3 regions of the Microtetraspora malaysiensis genome follow, and region 3 is predicted to be linked to each of the others. Evidence: riboswitches for the same ligand, from Rfam matches in the RefSeq annotation. Region 3 holds a riboswitch; each other region holds the start of a gene.

Region 1 (7,171 bases), 570 kb from region 3:
GTCGTCCGCCGCGACGACGATGACGCCGCCGAGGAGCGCGAGGCCCAGGTTCGCGTAGACCTCATACCCGGTGAACAGGTCCACCCGCGGGACGATGACGCGGTTGAAGTAGTTGAGGATCGCACCGAGGAACGGCTGCGCGGCAAGGCGGTCGATCGTTCCGCTGATGCCCGCGACGACCAGATAGAGCCCGAAGAGCTGGATGGCATGACGCATGAGGCAACCTTAGAAAGCCGCGGCGCGGCGGCGGATCGGCCCGCGGACGCTCGTCACCCCGCCGGAAGTCGCCGTTTCGACGGCCACGTCCGCGACCGAAGACGGACGAGCCGCGACTTTCGTATCGCCCGCCGGTTACCAAATACCGCCTGACCAGCTGCGATATTGATTACCCGATCGATTCGGGACCGATAGCAATATTGGACACCGCGTGATCGGTTCTGGTCTGCTGGGCGGCATCCGATCCACCAGAGATCGGGTAGCGACCCGGGCGAGCGAAAGCAGGTTCCACCGAATGTCCGACGAGCGGTCCGGCCTCTCGCGCCGCGCTTTGCTGGTGGCCGCGGCTCTCCTGCCGGTGGCAGGGTGCGACGCAGGTGACCGCTCGGCGTCCGCGTCGTCCCCGGCGCCCGGTCGCCCCACCGCCGGTTCTACGGCCTCCGAGCCGTCCCCGACCCCGACTCCCCGCCCTGCCGAATCGCCGGACGTTTCGCGGTTGAGAGCGCTCGAGCGCAAGCACGGCGCTCGCCTGGGCGTGTACGCCCTGGACACCGGCACCGGCGTCACCGTCGCCTACCGCGCGGACGAGCGGTTCGCGTTCTGCTCCACCTTCAAGGCCCTCGCCGCGGCGGCGGTCCTGCACCGAAACCCGCTCAGCCACCTGGACACGCGCGTCACGTACACCGAGGCCGACGTCAACTCCATCTCGCCGATCACCCGGGATCACATCGCGACCGGAATGACCATCAGGCAACTGTGTGACGCTGCCATCCGCTACAGCGACGGCACGGCCGGAAACCTGCTGATGCGCGACATCGGCGGCCCCCGGAAGTTGACCGCGTACCTGCGGGAGCTGGGAGACAGTGTCAGCCGCATGGACAATTACGAGCCCGAGCTGAACAGCGATCGCCCGAAGGACCCGCGCGACACCACGACTCCCCGGGCGATCGCGTCCGACTACCGGGAACTCGTGCTCGGCGACGCGCTGACCGCCGACAAGCGCGCCCTGCTCAAAGGCTGGCTCGTACGCAACACCACCGGTGATGAACGCATCCGCGCCGGGCTGCCCAAGGGCTGGAAGGTGGCCGACAAGACCGGCACCGGCAACTACGGCAGGGTCAACGACATCGCCGTCGTGTGGCCGCCGCCCCGGCCCGCCCGCAAGGCGGCTCGGTGGGGGCCCACCGGCAGGCCCCCACTCTGGAAGGTCGGACCCCGTCGACTGTCCGAAAGGATGCGGCCGTCGGGTGGCACAGCGGGTCAGTCGGTGACGCTGCCCGCGCTGAGATTGGCGACCGCGCCGGTCATCGCGCTGGCCCGGTCGGAGGCCATGAAGGCCGCCACGTCGGCGACCTCGGCCAGGGTCGGCAGCCGCTTGAGCATGGTGGCCTGTTCGCCACCGGCCTGGAACTGCTCCGGCGTGAGACCGACGGTCGGGGCGATCAGGGAGAAGACCTCGGCGATGAGAGGGGTCTCGGGGATGGAGTTGGAGCGCAGGCACACCACCCGGACGCCAGCCGGGCCCAGCTCGGCCGCCAGCACGCGGGAGAACGCCTCGATGGCGGCCCAGGCCGGGGCCATGCCGCCGACGAGCGGGGCGGCCAGCCGCGCGGGTGTGGCGGACAGCGTCATGATCACCCCGGAGCCCTGCTCGGTCATGTGCCGGGCCGCCGCCGTCGCGGTGATGAACTGGGCTTTGGTGTAAAAGTCGATCGGACGGCTGAAATCCTGCTCTGGCAGGTCGGCCAGGGGGGTGCCCTGAAGACCCCGGTGCGATATGCCCGTGGCGTTGAAAGAGATGTCGATCTGACCGGCCGCGCGCCTCACCTCGGCCAGGTGGTCGGCCACCATCGTGCGGTCCAGGACATCCACGCGGGCGAACTCGGCCTGTCCGCCCGCGCTCACAATCTTGTCGGCCAGCACCTCAAGCCGATCGAGATCACGTCCGGTGAGGAAGACGCGGGCTCCCTCCCGAGCGAAGGTCTCGGCCACAGCACCGCCAACCGCTCCGGTGGCCCCGTAAATGACAGCGTTCTTGTTCACCAGCATGGTGTCCTCCAGTGGAGATACGAAGATGCCGATCTACTAGCATCATGAAAGCAATCTAGATCGCGCAGTTGCGTGATGCAAGTTGCCTGCGTGGCGGTGAGGAGTGCCTGATGCTCGGCAGGTTGTACGACAACGAGGTGTGTTCGGCGGCACGCGCCCTGGAGATCGTCGGTGAGCGCTGGAGCCTGCTGATCATCCGCAACGCGATGTTCACGGGCGCCACCCGGTTCACAGAGTTCCAGCGCGCGCTCCGCATCGCCCCGAACATCCTGACCAGCCGCCTGCAGCGGTTCGTCGAGGCCGGCCTGATGGAGACCAGGCCTCAGCCGGACGCCCCCGAGGTGCACGAGTACGTCCTCACCGACAAAGGACTGGACCTCCAGCCTGTGATCATCGCGCTCACCCACTGGGGTGACCGCTGGGCCGCCCCCGACGGACCGCCGATCATCTACCGGCACGACGGTTGTGACGGCCCCCTCCGCCAGCACCTCACCTGCGACAACTGCGGCGCCACCCCAACGTCCGCGGAGGTCGGCGTCCTCCGGGGACCCGGCATGCCACCCGGCCGCTGAAAGCCGACTGACGGGAACATTTGTCCAATCCGCCGGCGGCACGGACGGCGACAGCGGGCTCATGATTACTTCCCCGGGGGTCGACGACGGCCGGAGGCCGGGTTCAGCCCGTGGAGTGCGGCGCATCTCCGCCTCCTGATCCGGACAGCAGAACGCCCCCGGCGGTCTGCCGGGGGCGTTCATGGGGTCACGTCTGTCAGACGGACATCACGCGGTGTAGACGGGGTAGCCGAAGCCCGTCACCTGGCTCATCGGCCGGGTGCGGATCTCGACCTTGCCGTTGCCGGTGTTGCCTTCGACGGTCTTGATGGTGCCGTCGCCGTTGTCCTTGACGACGAGGCCGACGTGGTCGATGCCGTAGATGCTCTTGCCGCCGTTCCAGTCGAAGAACACGACCGCGCCGGGCGTGGCCTTGTTGCCCCAGCGGTGGTTGTCCTGGAACCACTTGGCGTGCTGGACGGTGTAGGCGTCCCAGCCGAGGACCGGGCGCAGACCCGCCTTCTCGCCGACCCAGGAGACGAACATGTCGCACCAGGGGGCGTTGGCGTAGGCGTTGACGTGGCCGCCGTCACGGGCGACGGTCTCCTTCGCCCGCTGCGAGCTCATGTACCACTCGTGGAACTTGGTGCCGCCGCCGTTGGCGTTCTCGCTGACGCCGACCTGGTCCTGCGCGATCTTCAGGAGCTGCTCGGGGCTCACCTTAGGCAGCGAGGCGGCCTTCTTCATGAGGGGGCTGACGCTGGCCGCCTGCGTGCCGGCCGGAAGGGTCTCCGCGTGGGCCGCGGCCATCGTCACGGGGACGGCGGTGCCGGCGGCGAGGATTCCGGTGATCAGGGCAGTACGAAGAAGAGTCTTAGGGGCTCGCATTACGGGGGTCTACTCCCTTGCTTCCAAGCCGCCTACCGGGTTAGCTGACGGGTTCGGGCGTGGAAGTCGCCCTACGGTACGGCTGTACCGATTCACCCCAGAGTGATGGTGGGTCCCCGGCTCCGCGACGACGCGGACTCAGCGGTCGAGCGGTCAGGTCCAGGAAAGGACAACCGCATGATCGGTTATGGGGCAGGCATACTGCGCAGAGGTCAGGTATGCGCCGTGTTCCCAGAACAGTAATAGACGAACCCAAATCGGTCAAGCATGGACAAACTGGGACATAGTTCCGTAATGATCGGTTAATGGGGTTCCGGCCTCAGGGTCAGGGAGATCGACGATCGGCCGCAGGGCGCGCAACCCCCTGCGGGTACGCCGATCCCGATGCCGCGGGCAGAGATCGGCGGCCGGGCGCCGGCGCGCGGCGGCAGCCCCGTAAAGATCTACGAAGAGGCTTGGGCCGGGCATGGGGATTCCCTGGTCATCGGGATGCCGTCGACGAGCGGCGAGATGTGCCGGACCGGGCGCCGGCCCCGGGCGGATCGAGGTCCGGGGCTCCGGCGAGGCCGAGATCGCTGAGCGGAGACCGTGTCCGGGCGGGCGAGTGGCGGGACAGCAGGCATCCGATCAGCGCGGCGGCGAGGCCGGCCAGCCCGGCCGCCGCGAAGCCGCCCGCCGGCACCGACAGGTCGATCGCTCCCCCCACGATCGGGGACCCGAGCGCGAAACCCGCGCTCAGCGCCGAGGATTGCAGCCCTGTCGCTTCGCCACGCACGCTGGCGGGCGCGAGCCGGCTCACCGCGTCGGCCACCGTGGAAAGAGTCGGCGCGGCGAGCAGCCCCGCACCGACACCGGCCACGCACAACCAGGGCCAATCGTGGGCCAGCCCGGCAGGAATGGTCGCCAGCCCGAGCAGACCGAGCAGCAGCCACGTGGGCAGCGGCCGGGGGAGCGCGCCGTACACCAGCCCACCGACGATGGAGGCTACGCCGTACACCGCCACGACCACGGCGGCCCAGGACACCTGGCCCGCCTCTTCGAGGGTGGCGACGATGGCCAGGTCGGTACCACTGAGCAGCATCGTGACGCCGAACGCCATCACCAGCACGGCGATCATGTCCGGGCCCAGCCACTCCCGGCGACGGGGGCGGCCGGCCGTGTCGGCCTCCGCCTCGTCCTCGGCACGCAGCGGCGGGTTGAGCAAGGCGATCCCCGCTCCACCCGCCACGATCGCGGCGCCGACGCCCCAGGCCACCACGCCGGGGGACACCTTCGCCGCGCAGAGGATCACGATCGGTGGGCCCACCATGTACGACAGCTCGCCCTGCACCGATTCCAGCGCGAACGCGGCCCGGCGCTGTCCCGCCGTCGTCATCGCGGCGATCGCCTGCCTGGTCACCAGCGAGGCCGGCACCAGCAGCAGACCCGCCGCGAAGGCGGCGACCAGCAGGATCCCGTACGGCATTATCGGCACGCTCAGCCAGAACACGACCTGCAGTACGACAGTGACCCGCAATACGATGCGCGGACCCCGCCAGTCGATCATGCGGCCAAGCAGCGGCCCGCCCAGCGCCATCCCTGCGGTCATAGCCGCCGCGACGCCACCCGCTGCCGCGTAGCTCATGTCCAGGCCCAGCACGACATACATCGTCAGCGCCATCACAGATGCTGTGATGGCGGTACGGGCGAGCAGCGACATGCTCAGCAGTGGTGCCATTCCTGGCACGGCGAGTACCTGTCGGTAGCTGGTCACCTGCGTGACGCTAGATCCTCTGCCGTGCCATAGGAAGTGGTTATTTTGTTGGAGATGGCATAATGAATACTTATGGCTGGGGATCTTGAGACCGCGTTGCTGCGGTCATTCGTCACCGCCGTGCGGGCGGGCAGCATCAGCCGCGCCGCGACCGCGCTCGGACACACCCAGCCCGCGCTCAGCCAGCAGTTGCGCAAGCTCGAGAGCGTCGTCGGCCGTCCGCTGCTGCACCGGTCGCCATCTGGCGTCTCGCCGACGCGGGCGGGTGAGGAGCTCCTGCCGTACGCCGAACGCATTCTCACGCTCTCCGCACAGGCACTCACCGAAACCGGGCGCGCGCTTACCGGCCACTGCGGCATCGGGCTGCTTGAAGACCTTGCCGCGTCCCGGCTTCCGCAGGCCCTCGCCGACCTCGCCCGGCTGCACCCCGGCGCGACGTTGGAGGTGCTGAGCCTTTCCAACGCCGCGATGCGGGAGGCCTACGACGCGGGCCGCGTCCAACTCGTGCTCGACGCGGTGCCGGACGTTCCCGGGCCGCCGCGCTGGACGGTACGCCGCCCGCTGGTCTGGGCGATCGGCCAGGGGGTGGACGTGACTGCCGACCCGCTGCCGGTGGTGCTGTTCTCGAACCCGTGCTCCTGGCGCACGTCAGTGCTGGAAACGATGGAACGTGCCGATCGGCGCTGGCGGGTGGCGTTCGAAAGCAACAGCCTGGTCGGTGTCCTCGCCGCGGTACGGGCCGGGCTCGGCGTCGCGGCGCTCATGCCCGCAAACCTCGAACCAGCCATGGCCTGCCACAACGCGGACGCCCTGCCCACCCTGCCGGACGTCGAGCTCGGTCTCGTACGGCACCCACCGACCGAAGGTGATCCCCTGATCGATGCGGTGGAGACCGCGCTACGACGCATGATCTGAGAATGGCGGCTGGGTCAGCGGGCAGATCCCGGCGTCAAGCCCCGCCGCGCCCGGTGGGGACCGTGGAAGGTCTGTGCGATCGCTTCGACGGTGTGGGTGCCGTCGTCCAACGTCTTTCTGGGGACGCGCCCATGCCGGGGGCGCGGCAGCACGCCGACCGGGCGATCCACCCGTACACCCCGGCGCAGGACACCCGGCGCCGTACCGGCACGCCTACTGCTGGGGGGACACGGTCGGAGTGCCAACCGCTTCGAGGGCGATGACCTGTTCCAGAGCGCGCCGCAGCATGGCGATCTGGTCCCTGCCGACAAGCCGGGACCATCGCTGCTCGACGTCCGCGAGGATCCGGGCGGCTGCGGCCTGGGCCATCCTGCCCTGGTCAGTGAGCCGGATGATCTTCGCGCGGCGGTCGGCCTCGTCGGCGACCCGCTCGAGGTAACCGTGATCCTCCAGGTCGCCGACAAGTTCACCGATCGCCTGCTTGGTGAGTCCGGAGCGTTCGGCGAGCGTGGTCAGCCGCGAACCTTCGGCGTCGATGTTCCGGAAGACCGAGCCGTGGACGAACCGGATCCCCTCGAACCCTTCGTCGGCCAATTGCTGGTGAAGTCCCTCAAGCGCGATGTCTCTGACCTGCGTGAGCAGGGTGGGGAGTGGCAGCTTCGGGTTGCCGCTCCCGCGTTCTGAACGCGTCGTCATCGTCGTGCGGTCCTTCTTTCGGGCGAGTTCGTCAGGCCGCTTGACAGTATCATCCAGCATGGTAAGGTCACCTGACTGTAAGGCGACCTGACTAATTCTGGAG
Region 2 (7,171 bases), 4.4 Mb from region 3:
CCCAGGGGGGCGGCAGTCCTGACGGAGCGAATCCATGTCTCTCCAGCCGCCTTACCGGATGCATAGAAATCGTACCCATGAATGACAAGTGGGGCGGTCCACCACTGGCCCGCCCCACCGTTTTGACCGGACGCCGGTCAAGTTGTTCCGGAGATCAACCGGCCGCCTTCACCACCACGGTTCCGGCGACCTTGTCGTGAAGCCCCTGGCTCAGGGGCTTGTCGACGAGGATGAACACGCCGGTCGCCAAGGCGAAAAGGCTGGCCAGGAGTCCGACGAGCGGAATGCCGTAGAGCACGAGGACGCCCGGATAGGCCACCGAGCGCCTCATCACGACCGAGGAATCCAGCGGCGCGCCCCCGAGGGCGACCACCCGGATCTTCATGATCTTCTTTCCGACGGTCTGGCCGTCCTTCGAGTGCAGCACGTAATCGTAGGCCGTGTACGCACCATAGGCGATCAGGCCGGGGATGAAGGTGCTGAGAAAGGAGCCGCCGCCCCCGATCACCAGGACGCCGGTGAGAATCAGGTACACGACGCCGAAGACGATCGTGTCGATGATTCGCGCGACCAGCCGTTCCCACCATTCGGCGAGCGGGGCCGGAACGCCCGGCGGAAGGGGCGCGCCCTGTCCCGCTCCATATGCGCCCTGCGGGCCTCCATAAGAACCCGGCGGCGGATAGGAGCCGGGCGGCGGAGGTGGCGGAGCCGAACCGTAGGGGTTCTGGCCGGGGGGCGGTTCCGCAGTCATTGGGTCACCTCTCAGTGTGCGGGCTTGCGTGCCCCAAGCATCGCACCGACGATCCCGACTGTTACCGCTTTTCTGCCGCCTTTTCGGCACACTTCCGATCCCCGCCCCGATCCTAAGAAAACGGGACCGATGGCCCGTTCCATCGGTCCCGTTTTCCCGGAGTTTCCCGGGATCGGGCTACTTGATCTTCACGACTACCGTGCCGGCCGCCTTGTCGTGCAGCGCCTGCTGCAACGGCCGGTCCCAGAGCTGCCAGAGGACGTTGATCACCGAGAAGATGCTCAGGATCCAGCCGACGATCGGGATCCACCTGAGGAACTGCGGTCCATAAAGGACTCCGGCGCGCTTGGCGGCCGCGTCCACCGGGAGGCCGCCGGGCGGGAGGGCGCCGCCGACGGGGACGACCTTGATGCCCATGGCGATCTTGCCGACGGTCTGGCCGCGCTGCTTGAGCATCAGGAACTCATATCCGCTCATCACCAGGGCGGAGACGATCGCGATGAGCAGACTCGCCAGGAAGACGCCGCCTCCGGCGCTGAAGGCGCCCGTCCGCTCGTCGAAGCTGGGCGCGGTGACAATGATCGCCGTGAGCACCGCCGAGATGATGCCGAACGGGATACCGATGATCACGCCGTCGATGAGGCGGGCCACGAGGCGCTGCCACCACTCGGCGAGCGGGGCGGGGGCGCCGGGCGGGACCGCGCCGGCCGGCGCGCCGTACGGCTGGCCGTAACCGGGCTGGCCGTACCCCTGCTGGGGATAGGCCTGGCCGTAGCCCTGCTGGGGCTGCTGGCCGTAGCCCTGCTGACCGTAGTCGGGCTGCTGGGCATATCCCTGCTGCTGGCCGTACCCCTGCTGGCCGTAGTCGGACTGACCGTAGCCCTGCTGGGGCTGCTGGCCATAGCCCTGCTGCGGCTGCTGACCGTACGCCTGCTGCTCCTGGCCGTAACCCTGCTGGGGCTGCTGGCCATAGCCCTGCTGCTGCTCCTGCCCGTAGCCGGGCTGGGGCTGCTGCTGCGGGTAGCCGGGCTGCTGCCCGTACCCCTGGGGCTGGCCGAAGGCGCCGGTACCGGCCTGCTGGCCCTGCCCCTGCTGGCCGTACCCCTGCTGGCCGTAGTCGGACTGACCATAGCCCTGCTGGGGCTGCTGGCCGCCATAACCCTGCTGCGGCTGCTGACCGTAGCCCTGCTGCGGCTGCTGACCGTACGCCTGCTGCTCCTGGCCGTAACCCTGCTGGGGCTGCTGACCGTAGGGCGCGGGCTGGCCGAAGGCGCCCGTGCCGTAGGGCTGCTGCTGGCCGTAGCCCTGCTGGGGCTGCTGGGGCTGCTGGCCGTAACCCTGCTGGGGCTGGCCGTATACCTGCTGGTCGTGCTGCTGGCCGTACCCGTATGCCTGCTGCGGGCCGGTCGGCTGGGCGGGGTTCTGGGACGTGTTGCGATAGGTGACGACCGTCATGTCAGGGTCGTGCTGCTGGCTGGGGTTGCCCGTACCCTGCTCACGGTCCGAAGGCGGCGGTGGGGTGCCGTCCGGCGCGTCGTGGGGGTACGGCGGCTGTCCGGAGCTCACCGTTTCACCTCGTTTCGGGTTCGCATGCACAATCGTCATGCGCATGCCGATATGGCCAAAGTAGCGACAGGAATGTCAACAGTCACCTTTCCCATCGGTCACCACAATGGTCAGGATCGTGGGTGGAGATGCAGCAACATGCGCGTATTACCCAACGTGTTGGGTTTGACGTGTTCGAGATCGAGGAACTCGGCCACCCCCTCGTCGTAGGAAGCGAGAAGCTCGGCGTACACCTCCGAGGACACCGGAGTCCCGTGAATGGGCGCGAACCCATGCCTTCCGAAGAAGGCCACCTCGAAGGTCAGGCAGAAAACCCGGCGCACGCCCAGCTCGCGGGCCGCGTCGATGAGCGCGGCGACGATCCGGTGGCCCACGCCCATGCCGCGTACGCCAGGATCGACCGCCACCGTGCGAATCTCGGCCAGGTCCTCCCAGAGCACGTGCAGCGCCCCGCAGCCGACCACCACGCCGTCGAGCTCGGCCACCCAGAACTCCTGGACGTCCTCGTAGAGGGTGACCGTGGTCTTCTTCAGCAGCCGCGGCCCGACGCCGGAGTACTCGTCGACGAGACAGCGGATGGCACGGACGTCGAGGGTCCTGGCCCGGCGCACCCGCACATCCCGGGGCGCGCGTTGGCCGCTCTCGGCGTCCGAGGACCGGCCCGCAACCTGCTCCATGAACGGCCAGCCTAGTCGGCGAGCGGGCGACGTGAGCGCGCGAAGAGGGCCCGCATGCGGGGAGGTGGAGTATCGGTCATGCCCAAACCTCGGAGGCTTCCGGATCACCTCACGCCCTGTATCCGTTCGCGCACGTTCCGCTCTCCATCGATCCGCGTTCCGGAAATTTCCCCTTTAGGAAAGGCGGAGAGCGCGGTGACCTGCCGCGAAGACGGCGCCGACCTGGTCAACGCCGAGTAACGGCCGTTTGGCCCCTCTACCACATGTAACCCGACCGTGATCGTTCGGTTGTGGAACCTAGACGGAATCCGGAGTTCTGGTTGAGCAGGAACCCCGGGTGCACTAGTGTCCACCGACGATGCCGGTAATCGTGAAAGGCGCGACGACCGGACCGCCGAATCCCCAGGCGCCCATGCCGAGGGGAGCCGGGGAACCAACTGCGAAGATCCGGGGTCGCCCCCGGGTCGTCACGGGGTGAATCCGAAAGGTAGGGCTACTCCGGCCCGAACCCGACAGCTAACCCGGTAGGCGGCCAGAGTGCCAGGCAGACGCAGCCGTCTCCTCCGGGAGCCACGCGGCACGGAATCCCCCTGCCGGGCACGCGTAGGAGAGGAGCTTTGGTGCGCATCTCTGGAGGACGATCGGCGGGCAGACACGCCCGCGGGCGACGGCGCCGCCCCCGGTCTTCCGCCGGCGGCCCGATCCGCAGGGCCGCGTTCCTCGGCGTCACCCTCATCGCGATGACCTTCGCCGTCCCCGCGGTGTCCGCGACGGCCGACCCCAAGCCCAGCCTCAAGGAGCTGACCGCCGAGGTCGAGCGGCTCTACGACGAGATCGAGACCCTCACCGAGCAGTACAACGGCGCCCGGGTCAAGCTCAAGGAGGCCGAGCGGTCCGCCGAGCTCTCGAAGAAGACCCTGGCCAAGAGCGAGGCCGAGCTGGAGACCCGGCGCAGGACGGCCAGCCTGCTCGCCCAGAACACCTACATGACCGGCGGCCTCGGCTCCGCGTTGGCACTGTTCGGCTCGGACAACCCGGAGTCCTACCTCGACCGGGCGTCCACGACGTACGCGCTCCAGATGCAGCAGGGCGAGGAGGTCGCCCAGGTCGCCAAGGCGATGGAGGCGGCCGAGCGGGCCAGGACCAGCGCCAAGGCGCGGCAGAAGGAAGTGAAGGACCTGCTCTCCGGCATCGCCGGGCAGACCGACAAGATCCGCAAGCTGGTCAAGAAGTCCGAGAGCAACCTCTACAGCAAGGTCGCGGGGAGCGTCGGCAGGGGCAGCTCCGCCAGGCGGCTGGACTTCCCCATCATCGGCAACGGCAAGGCCGCCGAGGCGGCGCGCTGGGCCCTCACGCAGCAGCTCAAGCCGTACGTGTGGGGCGCCGACGGCCCGAGCTCCTTCGACTGCTCCGGGCTGGTCCTGGCGGCCTACCAGAGGGTCGGCATCAGCCTCCCCCACTACACCGGCTCGCAGTGGTCGTCCGGCACGCACGTCCCCGTCAAGGACATGCGCCCCGGTGACCTGGTCTTCTTCTACCAGGACCTGCACCACGTGGGCATCTACATCGGCGGCGGCTACATGGTCCACGCGCCGCGCACGGGCGACGTGGTCCGGATCGCCCCCCTGGCCAACCGGCCCATCGTCGGCGTCGTACGGATCGCGGACTAGAGCGGGCCGGAGCGGGCCGGAACCGGCCGCAGCGCGCACTCACGTGGCAGCCCCTGATCGAGCAGAGGATCAGGGGCTGACGCGTTTCCGGGGTCCGGTGGTCAGATCAGGCGGCGCCTGGCCGCCCACGCGACCGCCTCGATGGCGGTCGCGACGCCGAGCCGATCGCAGATGCCCCGCAGCCGCCGCCGCACGGTGCGCCCGCTCACGTCGAGGCGGCGGCCCACCTTGTCCACAGTGCCGCCCTTGGCCAGTTCGGCCAGCAGCCTGAGGTCGTCGTCGCTGAGACCGGCGCGTTCGCTTTCCGGCCCGGGGCTCTCGCCACGGGAAACCACATCGGAAAGCGGCATCGTCACCCCTCCCCCACAAGGATCGAATATCGGCTCGCCTTCGGAAGGTAAACACTTTGTTCAAAAATCGTCAAGTTCGGACCCTCATTGGCCATTGACAGTCCGTACGGCATAGCAGACGGTCGCCGCGGTTTACCCACCGCCTTTATCCCAGCATTTCCCGGCACTCGGGTAAACGCCGTGCGCGGCGGGACCGAAAGGACTCAGAGATCGGCGTCATAGGCGGCGCGGGCCGCCTCGACCTCCTCCATGTGGATCTCAGCCCACTCTTTGACGGCGTACATCAACGGCATGAGGGTCCAGCCGAGAGGGGTCAGCTCGTAGTCCACCCGGACGGGCACGGTCGGGGTGACCCTCCGGGAGACCAGGCCGTCACGCTCCATCGTGCGCAGGGTCTGCGTGAGCATCTTCTGACTCACCCCCGCGATGGTCCTCGCGAGATCGCTGTATCGCTGGGGCCCGTCGGCGAGGGCGCTGAGCACGAGGCTGACCCACTTGTCGCTGAGGCGGTCGAGAAGCTTGCGCGAGGGGCAGGACGCGACGTACGCGTCGTACTCGCGCTTGGCCTCCTGGCGCCGCTGAGCCGCCGAGAGTGTCGCCATTTGCGCTCCTTGAGGTGGATTACACACTTCCAGGTGCCTTCTTACCGAAAGAGAGTAACTCTTCATAGGTTGTGCAACACACTCTCTGGATCAAGGAGGAGACATGCGCGCTCTCACCGCACACTCAGGCACCCTCGAGATCGTCGAGGCGCCCACCCCGGAGCCCGGCCGGGGCCAGGTCCGGATCAGGATGGAGGCCGCGACCGTCAATCCGGTCGACCTGGCGACCCGCGACGGCCATCTCGCGGCCTTCTACAGCCCGCGCGAGCGGGTCGGTCTCGGTTGGGACGTGGCCGGCACGATCGACGAGATCGGGCCCGGCGTCACGGACTTCGAGCTCGGCGAGATGGTGATCGGCGTCTCGGACATCCTCGGCCTCCCATCGAAGACCCACGCCGACCTCGTGGTCCTCGACGCGGCCGCGGTCACTCGGGCACCCCGCGGAGTGACGCCGGTCGAGGCGGCCACGATCCCGCTCAACGGGCTCACCGCGTCGCAGGCGATCGACATGCTCGGCCTGCACGAGGGCCGGTCCGTGCTCGTGACGGGCGCGGCGGGCGGCCGCGTCGTGCTGGTCCCCTGACCTGCCCTCTCCGCTCAACCGAGCGGTCTGACCAGGGGGAACAGGATCGTCTCGCGGATGTTCCGCCCGGTGAAGGCCATGATCATGCGGTCGATCCCCACACCCACCCCGCCCGTGGGCGGCATGCCGTACTCCAGGGCCCGCAGGAAGTCCTCGTCGAGCCGCATGGCCTCCGGGTCGCCGCCCGCGGCGAGGAGGGACTGCTCGGTGAGACGGCGGCGTTGCTCGACCGGATCGACCAGCTCGGAGTACGCGGTGCCCAGCTCGGTGCCGAACCCGATGAGGTCCCATTTCTCGGCGAGGAGCAGGTCGTCCCGATGCGGGCGGGTAAGCGGCGAGGTCTCCCGGGGGTAGTCCATGACGAACGTCGGCTGGATCAGGGTGTGCTCCACGAGCTTCTCGAAGATCTCCTGAACGAGCTTGCCCTGCCCCCAGCCGGAATCCCAGTCGACCCGCCGCCGATCCGCATATTTCCGTACTTGTTCCAGCGGGGTGCGCGGGGTCACCGCGTCGCCCAGGGCGTCCGACACCGCGCCGTAGAGCGTCGTGCGCGGCCACTCGGGCGGCCCCAGGTCGATCTCCTCGCCGTCGTGCACGACGACCGTCGTGCCCAGCGCGGCCACGGCCGCCTGCTGGTACATCCTCCGGGTCAGGTCCGCCATGTCGTTGTAGTCGAGGTACGTCCCGTACGCCTCCAACATGGTGAACTCGGGGTTGTGCGTGGCGTCCACGCCCTCGTTCCGGAAGTTCCGGTTGACCTCGAAGACCTTCTCCAGGCCGCCGACCACCAGCCGCTTGAGGTAGAGCTCGATCGCGATGCGCAGGTAGAGGTCCATGTCGTACGCGTTGATGCGCGTGCGGAACGGCCGGGCCGCCGCGCCGCCGTGGATCGGCTGCAGCATCGGCGTCTCGACTTCGAGATAGCCCTCGCCGTGCCAGAAGTCGCGGACGGCCCGCACGGCGGCGCCGCGG
Region 3 (7,171 bases):
ACTCCCGCGCCCGCTTCACGATCCCGCGTACGTGGCGCGACCGCCCGGCGAGGTCTCGCGGCGTTCGGCTGAGCGCCTCCGTCGAGCTGCCGCCGCACGAGGTGGACAATCTGTACAGCGTAACCGCGCGACCGCTCGACAAACATGGCAGATCGAATAGCGACTTTCGGGTTTCTTGCGCAGCTCCTTTCGCATGCGTTCCCATATGCGAAGTCCGCCCGTTTTGCGGGGGAAGGCACCCAGTCATTGGAGGAGATCGTGAGCATCCAGCAGACCCTCACCGACCAGGAACGCCTGGCCGAACTCAACCTCGACGAGCTGCAGCAGCTCGTGGGCCTGGTTTCCTACGACGACTCCACCGACCCCTTCCCGGTGACCGGATGGGACGCCATCGAATGGGTGGTGGGCAACGCCACGCAGTCGGCGCACTACTTCCAGTCCGCCCTGGGCATGGAGCTGGTGGCGTACTCCGGCCCGGTGACCGGCAACCGCGACCACCACGCGTACGTGCTCAGGAGCGGGGCCATCCGGTTCGTCATCAAGGGCGGGGTCGCCCCGGACAGCCCGCTGCACGACCACCACCGCGCGCACGGGGACGGGGTCATCGACATCGCGCTCGAGGTGCCCGACGTGGACCGCTGCGTCGAGCACGCCCGCGCTCAGGGCGCGACCGTGATCGAGGAGCCGCACGACGTCACCGACGAGCACGGCACGATCCGGATCGCGGCCATCGCCACCTACGGCGAGACCCGCCACAGCCTGGTGGACCGTTCGCGCTATGACGGCCCGTACCGGCCCGGCTATGTGGAGCGGACCTCCTCCTACGTCAAGCGCGCGGGCGCGCCGAAGCGGCTCTTCCAGGCGCTCGACCACGTCGTGGGCAACGTCGAGCTGGGCCGCATGGACGAGTGGGTGGACTTCTACCGCCGCGTGATGGGCTTCACCAACATGGCCGAGTTCATCGGCGACGACATCGCCACCGAGTACTCGGCCCTGATGTCGAAGGTCGTGGCCAACGGCAACCACCGGGTGAAGTTCCCGCTGAACGAGCCGGCCATCGCCAAGAAGAAGAGCCAGATCGACGAGTACCTGGAGTTCTACCGGGGGCCGGGCGCCCAGCACCTCGCCCTGGCCACCAACGACATCCTGCACACGGTCGACCTCCTGAGGGAGGAGGGCGTCGAGTTCCTCGACACCCCGGACTCCTACTACGAGGACCCGGAGCTGCGGGCCCGCATCGGCGAGGTACGCGTCCCGGTCGAGGAGCTGCAGAAGCGCGGCATCCTCGTGGACCGCGACGAGGACGGCTACCTCCTGCAGATCTTCACCAAGCCGATCGGCGACCGTCCCACGGTCTTCTTCGAGTTCATCGAGCGGCACGGCTCCCTCGGCTTCGGCAAGGGCAACTTCAAGGCGCTGTTCGAGGCGCTGGAGCGTGAGCAGGACCGGCGCGGCAACCTCTAGCGATCCGGGTCGTCACGCCCGAGGGCGTGACGGCCGCCCGGCCGCGGTGCGCCGATCACCACCAGACCCTCTACCGAAGCAGGAACAGGATATGAAGCATCTGCTCGCCCGGTTCGAGAACCGGGCACCGGAGATCGTTTTCGAGTGGCAAGATCCCGAGACCCCGGCCAGGGGATGGGTGGTGATCAACTCGCTCAGGGGAGGCGCCGCGGGCGGCGGAACCCGCATGCGCCCCGGGCTCGACCGCGACGAGGTCGTGTCGCTGGCCAAGACGATGGAGATCAAGTTCACCGTCTCCGGGCCCCGGATCGGCGGGGCCAAGTCCGGCATCGACTTCGACCCGCGCGACCCCCGTAAGAACGACGTGCTGCGCCGCTGGTACAAGGCGGTCACCCCGCTGCTGAAGACGTACTACGGCACCGGCGGCGACCTCAACGTGGACGAGGTGCGCGAGGTCGTGCCCATCACGGAGAGCCACGGCCTGTGGCACCCGCAGGAGGGCGTGGTCCGGGGCCACTACGACGCCACCGACCGGGAGCTCGTGCGGCGGGTCGGACGGCTCCGCCTCGGCGTGGGCAAGGTCGTGGAGGACGCCCACTACACCCCCGCCCCCGCCGGGCGCTCCGGCGGCTACGCGATCGCCGACCTCATCACCGGGTGGGGCGTGGCCGAGTCGGTGCGGCACTACTACGCCGTCTACGGCGGCGACATCGCGGGCAAGCGCGTCATCGTCCAGGGCTGGGGCAACGTCGGCGCCGCGGCCGCCTACTACGCGGCCCAGGCCGGCGCGCGGGTGGTCGGCGTGATCGACCGCAACGGCGGGATCCTCAACCCCGCCGGGTACGGCCTCGACGAGGTGCGCGAGCTGTTCCTCGCCAAGGACGGCAACACCCTGAGCGCCCCCGGCATGATGCCGCACGAGGCGATCGACGCCGCCGTCTGGGACGCCGGCGCGGAGGTCTTCCTGCCCTGCGCGGCGTCCCGGCTCGTCACCCGCGAGCAGGTGGACCGCATGGCGGCGCGCGGCCTGGAGGTGATCGCGTGCGGCGCCAACGTGCCGTTCGCCGACACCGAGATCTTCTACGGCCCGACGTACGAGCACGCCGACAAGAGCGTCGCGGTCGTGCCCGACTTCATCGCCAACAGCGGCATGGCCCGCACCTTCGCCCTCCTGATGCGGGAGGGTGTGGACGTCTCCGACGAGGCGATCTTCTCCGACGTGTCGGCCACCATCGAGTCGGCGATCAGGAAGTGCCACGAGCGCTCGCCGGAGCCCACCGGGGTGGCGAGCACCGCGTTCGAGATCGCCCTCGAACAGCTCACCTGACCCTCCCCACACGTACGCGCGGGAGCGCGGTGGCGATCGCCACCGCGCTCCCGTCTTTTGCAAGTTCGGCTACCTGCGGTCCAAGCTGCTGACCTTCCGGCTGGACGGTCGCCGAGGGCGGCCCCAGGGGGCCCGTGAGGCGACGTCCGCCTGACTCGATCATGACGATGCTGTCAGGTGGAAGGTAAAAAATTATCTGTCCTATTTATTGCTGTATGTCGGATTAGGTAGCTTTAGGGCGATGTCGCGGTAGGTGACGCCAACGTCGTCGTTACCGTGCCGCGACCTCATACCAGGACCGCGCGTGACCGGTGGGACCCCCACCGGGACGGCGCGCGGCCGCCGAGTCCGCCACGCGCGGAGCCGGGGACCCACTCCCGGGGTGAATCGACACGCCGAGCGGCGTGCCGTAGGGCACCTCCCAGCCCGAACCCGTCAGCTAACCCGGTAGGCGGTGTGGAAGGAAGGAGGACCCTTCATGCCCGAGCATCGGTCTACCCCTCGTCCGAAGCCCCCAGGCCGGACCTGTCACGGCACGCGCGGCGCCCTCGCCTGACGCGCTGCCGGTAGGCGCCGCCTGACGGCCCCGAGGACCCCCATCCTCGCGCCCGGTCTTCAGGCTCGCCTCGTCGACCTCGCCTTTCCGCGCCGCTCTCGCACTTTCACCCCCCGGGCTCCCGCCTGCCCGAACCCCGGACGCTCTTACCGTTCCGGCGGGTCGCGCAGGCAGTCGGCGGTCATCGGCTCACGGTGACCCGGACCCCGCCACGGGTCGCGAAGAGCGGGCGCGACGGCACCCGTGTGCCCCCGCACACCACCGATCCCACTCCCCAGGCAGTTCCCTCGATTGCCCCCCGTAGGAGAAACCTGATGTCTCTTCGTCGTAACCTTCGCATCGCGTCCGCCGCCGGACTGCTGGCCGCCGTCTCCACGTCGGCCGCCCTGGTCCTGTCCGGCCCGGCGCACGCCACACCGGACCGTCCCGTCCCCGCCGCGGCCGAGGAGAAGGCCGCCGTCGCCCCGTTCATCTACGGAGAGGACATCTCCAACCACGAGCCCGACCACGACTGGAGCGCCAGCCCCGCGCAGTTCGGCATCGTCAAGGCCACCGAGGGCCTGACCTTCCGCGACGGCACCTTCGCCCGGAACTGGCGGCAGATCGGCGAGAAGGGCATCGTGCGCGGCGCCTACCACTTCGCGCACCCCAGCAACGACCCGATCGCCGAGGCGAAGCACTTCCTCTCCGTGGTGAACGCGCAGCCCGGCAAGCAGGGCGACCTGCTCGTGCTCGACCTGGAGGCGACCGACGGCATGTCCGTCGCGCACGTCAACAAATGGGCCAAGACCTGGCTCGCGTACGTGAAGGCGAAGACGGGCGCCACGCCGCTGATCTACAGCGGGTGGAACTTCGCCGACACCTACGGCCGTGGCCTGGCCGAGTACCCGCTCTGGGTCGCCCACTACAGCAAGGCGAAGGGCACCGTGACCCCGCCCGCCGACTGGAAGAGCTGGGCCATCCACCAGTACACCGAGGACCCCATCGACGAGAACGTCTCGGCGCTGAGCGTCGACCAGCTGCGCGCCCTGGGCCGCCCCGCCGCCAAGGCGTAGGGGGTCGTCGCAACACTGTGATCAGTTACCGGCGGTGAGAAACATAGCGAGACGCTCGGCTGGGGGTATCCCAGCCGAGCGTCTCTTGTCTGGCGCCGCCCGGGAGCGCCCCGAGCATGCGGTAACGGAAGGTGTTGCCTGCGAGCGGGAGAGGGTTGACCCGGCCGGGCGTTCCAGCCGAAGCGCGCGGACCCCGTGCCAAGATCCACGCGCCTGCGGCCTAGGCTGTCGATCATGAGCTTTTCTCTCAGTGATTTCGCCAGGAAGATCCTCAACGCCCCCAACATCGGCATCCTCGCCACTCTCAATCCCGATGGCAGCCCTCAGACCTCGGCTGTCTGGGTCGGCATCGACGGTGAGGACGTGGTCATCTCGTCCCAGGCCGGCAGGCGCAAGGTCCTGAACCTGCAGCGCGATCCGCGCGCCAGTCTCAGCGTGGTCGACCGTTCGGATCCCGAGAGATACGTCGAGGTCCGCGGGGTGGCGGCGGTCACCGAGGATGAGGGAAGGCGGCTGGCGGTGGAGCTGGCTGAGAAGTACGAGGGCCCCGGCGCTGGAGAAGAGTATCTGCGGCTGCCCCCGGAAGACGTACGCGTGGCGATCCGGATCACGCCGAAACGCGTGGTGGGCAACGCGGCGTGACGGAGTCGGGTAGAAGAGCGGAGGAAGACGACGCCCCCGCCCTTCCCCCGCCTCCCTGGGTCGTGTCTGACAAATCAAGCCCTGCTGCGCGCGGCCCAGACGGCGCCTCGCTGCGTTGACGCCCCACCCCACCCACGAAAAGTCCTCGCAGGCTCGGACTTTCCGCGGGGCCCGGGATTGTCGGCCGTAGGCTCCGCTACGGCCTCCTCCTCCGCCCTGCGATGCATCCGTCTGGGATCGCGCTCGCTACGGGCAGCATTTGTCAGACACTCCTTAGTGCCCTGGGTGCGTGGGGAGGGCGAGGTTCACCTGGCTCTCGGTGCCGGGTTCGACGATCACGAACTGCCCCATCATCCCGGAGTCCTCGTGGCCCGACGGGGTGCTGCGCCGCTGTGCGGACCGGGCCGAAGGCACCGGCGTTCGCGTGTCATGGGAGCGCGCGCGGTACCCCCTTGTCGTGGGGCGGCCCATGGGATAGAAATGCGCTCACCCTGAGTAGGAAAGTTTCCGACCTACTCGGCACCGGGACGGAGGGTGAGCGTGGGCGGCGACTACCTCGCGGGGCCGCAGGGCCTGCTCCGGTCGATCAACGCGCGCGCCGTCTTCGACGTCATCGAGCGCGAGGGGCCGCTGGGCCGACCCGAGATCACCAGGGCGACCGGCCTGTCCAAGACCACCGTCGCCCAGGCGCTGCGCGAGCTCATCGCGCGCGAGGTCGTCGACGAGGCGGGCACCGACACCGCGCGCAGGGGACCCGCCGCGACGCTCTACCGGATCGCCCCCCGCTGCGCGTTCGGCCTCGGCGTCGACATCGGGCACCTGCGGGTCCGCGTCGCGGTCGTGGACGCAACCGGAGAGGTCCTCGCCCGCGCCGAGGCCCCCGCGCCGCGCCGGGACGCCGCCGCCCTGGCGGACACGGTGACCGCCCTCGCGTCCGAGTGCGCCGGACGGGCCGGCATCGGCGTGGCCGCCGTGGGCCAGGCCGTCATCGGAGTCCCCGCCATCGTCGGCCGCGACGGCCGCACCATCCGACGGGCGTACGGCCTGCCGCAGGGCGGCAAGGGGCTGGTCGAGGCGATCGAGCGCGACCTGCCCATGCCGCTGCTCCTGGAGAACGACGTCAACCTGGCCGCCGTCGCCGAGCAGCGGTTCGGCGCGTGCGCGGACGTCGGCGACTTCGTCCTGCTCGGCGTCGGCGTCGGCCTCGGCGCCGGGATCGTGCTCGGGGGCCGGTTGCACCGGGGGTTCGCCGGAGGAGCGGGCGAGGTCGGCTTCCTGCCCCACCCCGCGACCGAGCTCGGCACCGAGGTGCTCGGCGCCCGGCGCATCGCCGAGCAGGCCAGGGCGGCCGGCATCGCGGGCCGGCCGTCCCCCCGCGAGCTCTTCGAGCGCGCCAGGGGCGGCGACGAGAAGGCGCTCGCGGTCGTGGACGCCACCGCCCGCCGGATCGCCCATGTCGCGGCATCCATCGCCCTGGTGATCGAGCCGGAGTTGTTCGTGCTCGGCGGGGCGGTCGGCGCCAACGCCGACCTGCTGCTCGGCCGGGTCCGCCACCACCTCGCCAAGGACGCCGCTCCGCTGCCGATCAGGGTCATCGCGAGCGGTGTGCCCGACGACGCCGTCCTGCGCGGCGCGGCCTGGCTCGCCCGCCATCACGCCAGGGAACGCGCCTTCGCCGCCGCCACGGGCGCGCCCCCGCAGGACGCCGGCCCCGGAGGCCGGCCGAACGACACCGACTCCGCCGGGTGACCGCGCGGCTCCAGGAAAGCGGCTCCAGGAAAGGGGACACCACGTGAACCTCGCACGACGGCTCGGCGCCCGGGAGGACGACCGGCTGTTGATCGTCAACGCCGACGACTACGGCATGTGCCGGGCGGCCAACACCGGCATCACCTCGCTGCTCGCCGCCCGCGCCATCAGCTCGGCGACCGTCATGACCCCGTGCCCGTGGGCCCCCGAAGCGATCCGTACCGCCGTCGCCGGCGGCTACGACGTGGGCGTCCACCTGACCTTCACCAGCGAGTGGGAGGGCTACCGGTGGGGGCCGGTGACCCGTGACCGCGGGGTGTCCTCGCTGGTGGACGAGGCCGGCTACTTCCCGGCCGACTGCCGGGCGGTCGAGGAGCG

The links. A riboswitch is a leader RNA that binds a small molecule or an ion and turns the genes downstream of it on or off. The one in region 3 is predicted to bind cyclic di-AMP.
Region 1: it holds a riboswitch for cyclic di-AMP, as region 3 does, so the genes downstream of both, ACQP1V_RS21645 (CHAP domain-containing protein) here and ACQP1V_RS24365 (glycoside hydrolase family 25 protein) in region 3, are expected to answer to the same signal.
Region 2: it holds a riboswitch for cyclic di-AMP, as region 3 does, so the genes downstream of both, ACQP1V_RS01785 (NlpC/P60 family protein) here and ACQP1V_RS24365 (glycoside hydrolase family 25 protein) in region 3, are expected to answer to the same signal.

The regions. Positions count from the first base shown of each region.
Region 1 is NZ_CP191998.1:4,567,113-4,574,283, reverse strand. Features, by position in the region: gene ACQP1V_RS21665 (hypothetical protein) at 1-216, opposite strand, end outside; partial or broken gene bla (class A beta-lactamase) at 512-1,363, shown strand; gene ACQP1V_RS21655 (SDR family NAD(P)-dependent oxidoreductase) at 1,477-2,265, opposite strand; gene ACQP1V_RS21650 (winged helix-turn-helix transcriptional regulator) at 2,376-2,837, shown strand; gene ACQP1V_RS21645 (CHAP domain-containing protein) at 3,045-3,704, opposite strand; cyclic di-AMP (ydaO/yuaA leader) riboswitch at 3,719-3,858, opposite strand; gene ACQP1V_RS21640 (MFS transporter) at 4,186-5,457, opposite strand; gene ACQP1V_RS21635 (LysR family transcriptional regulator) at 5,530-6,372, shown strand; gene ACQP1V_RS21630 (MarR family winged helix-turn-helix transcriptional regulator) at 6,586-7,128, opposite strand.
Region 2 is NZ_CP191998.1:348,687-355,857, reverse strand. Features, by position in the region: gene ACQP1V_RS01800 (RDD family protein) at 155-751, opposite strand; gene ACQP1V_RS01795 (RDD family protein) at 929-2,317, opposite strand; gene ACQP1V_RS01790 (amino-acid N-acetyltransferase) at 2,428-2,994, opposite strand; cyclic di-AMP (ydaO/yuaA leader) riboswitch at 3,392-3,539, shown strand; gene ACQP1V_RS01785 (NlpC/P60 family protein) at 3,735-4,664, shown strand; gene ACQP1V_RS01780 (LuxR C-terminal-related transcriptional regulator) at 4,766-5,014, opposite strand; gene ACQP1V_RS01775 (winged helix-turn-helix transcriptional regulator) at 5,218-5,616, opposite strand; gene ACQP1V_RS01770 (alcohol dehydrogenase catalytic domain-containing protein) at 5,720-6,199, shown strand; gene lysX (bifunctional lysylphosphatidylglycerol synthetase/lysine--tRNA ligase LysX) at 6,214-7,171, opposite strand, start outside.
Region 3 is NZ_CP191998.1:5,133,131-5,140,301, reverse strand. Features, by position in the region: gene hppD (4-hydroxyphenylpyruvate dioxygenase) at 259-1,464, shown strand; gene ACQP1V_RS24370 (Glu/Leu/Phe/Val dehydrogenase dimerization domain-containing protein) at 1,556-2,791, shown strand; cyclic di-AMP (ydaO/yuaA leader) riboswitch at 3,122-3,260, shown strand; gene ACQP1V_RS24365 (glycoside hydrolase family 25 protein) at 3,662-4,402, shown strand; gene ACQP1V_RS24360 (PPOX class F420-dependent oxidoreductase) at 4,637-5,044, shown strand; gene ACQP1V_RS24355 (ROK family protein) at 5,585-6,793, shown strand; gene ACQP1V_RS24350 (polysaccharide deacetylase family protein) at 6,837-7,171, shown strand, end outside.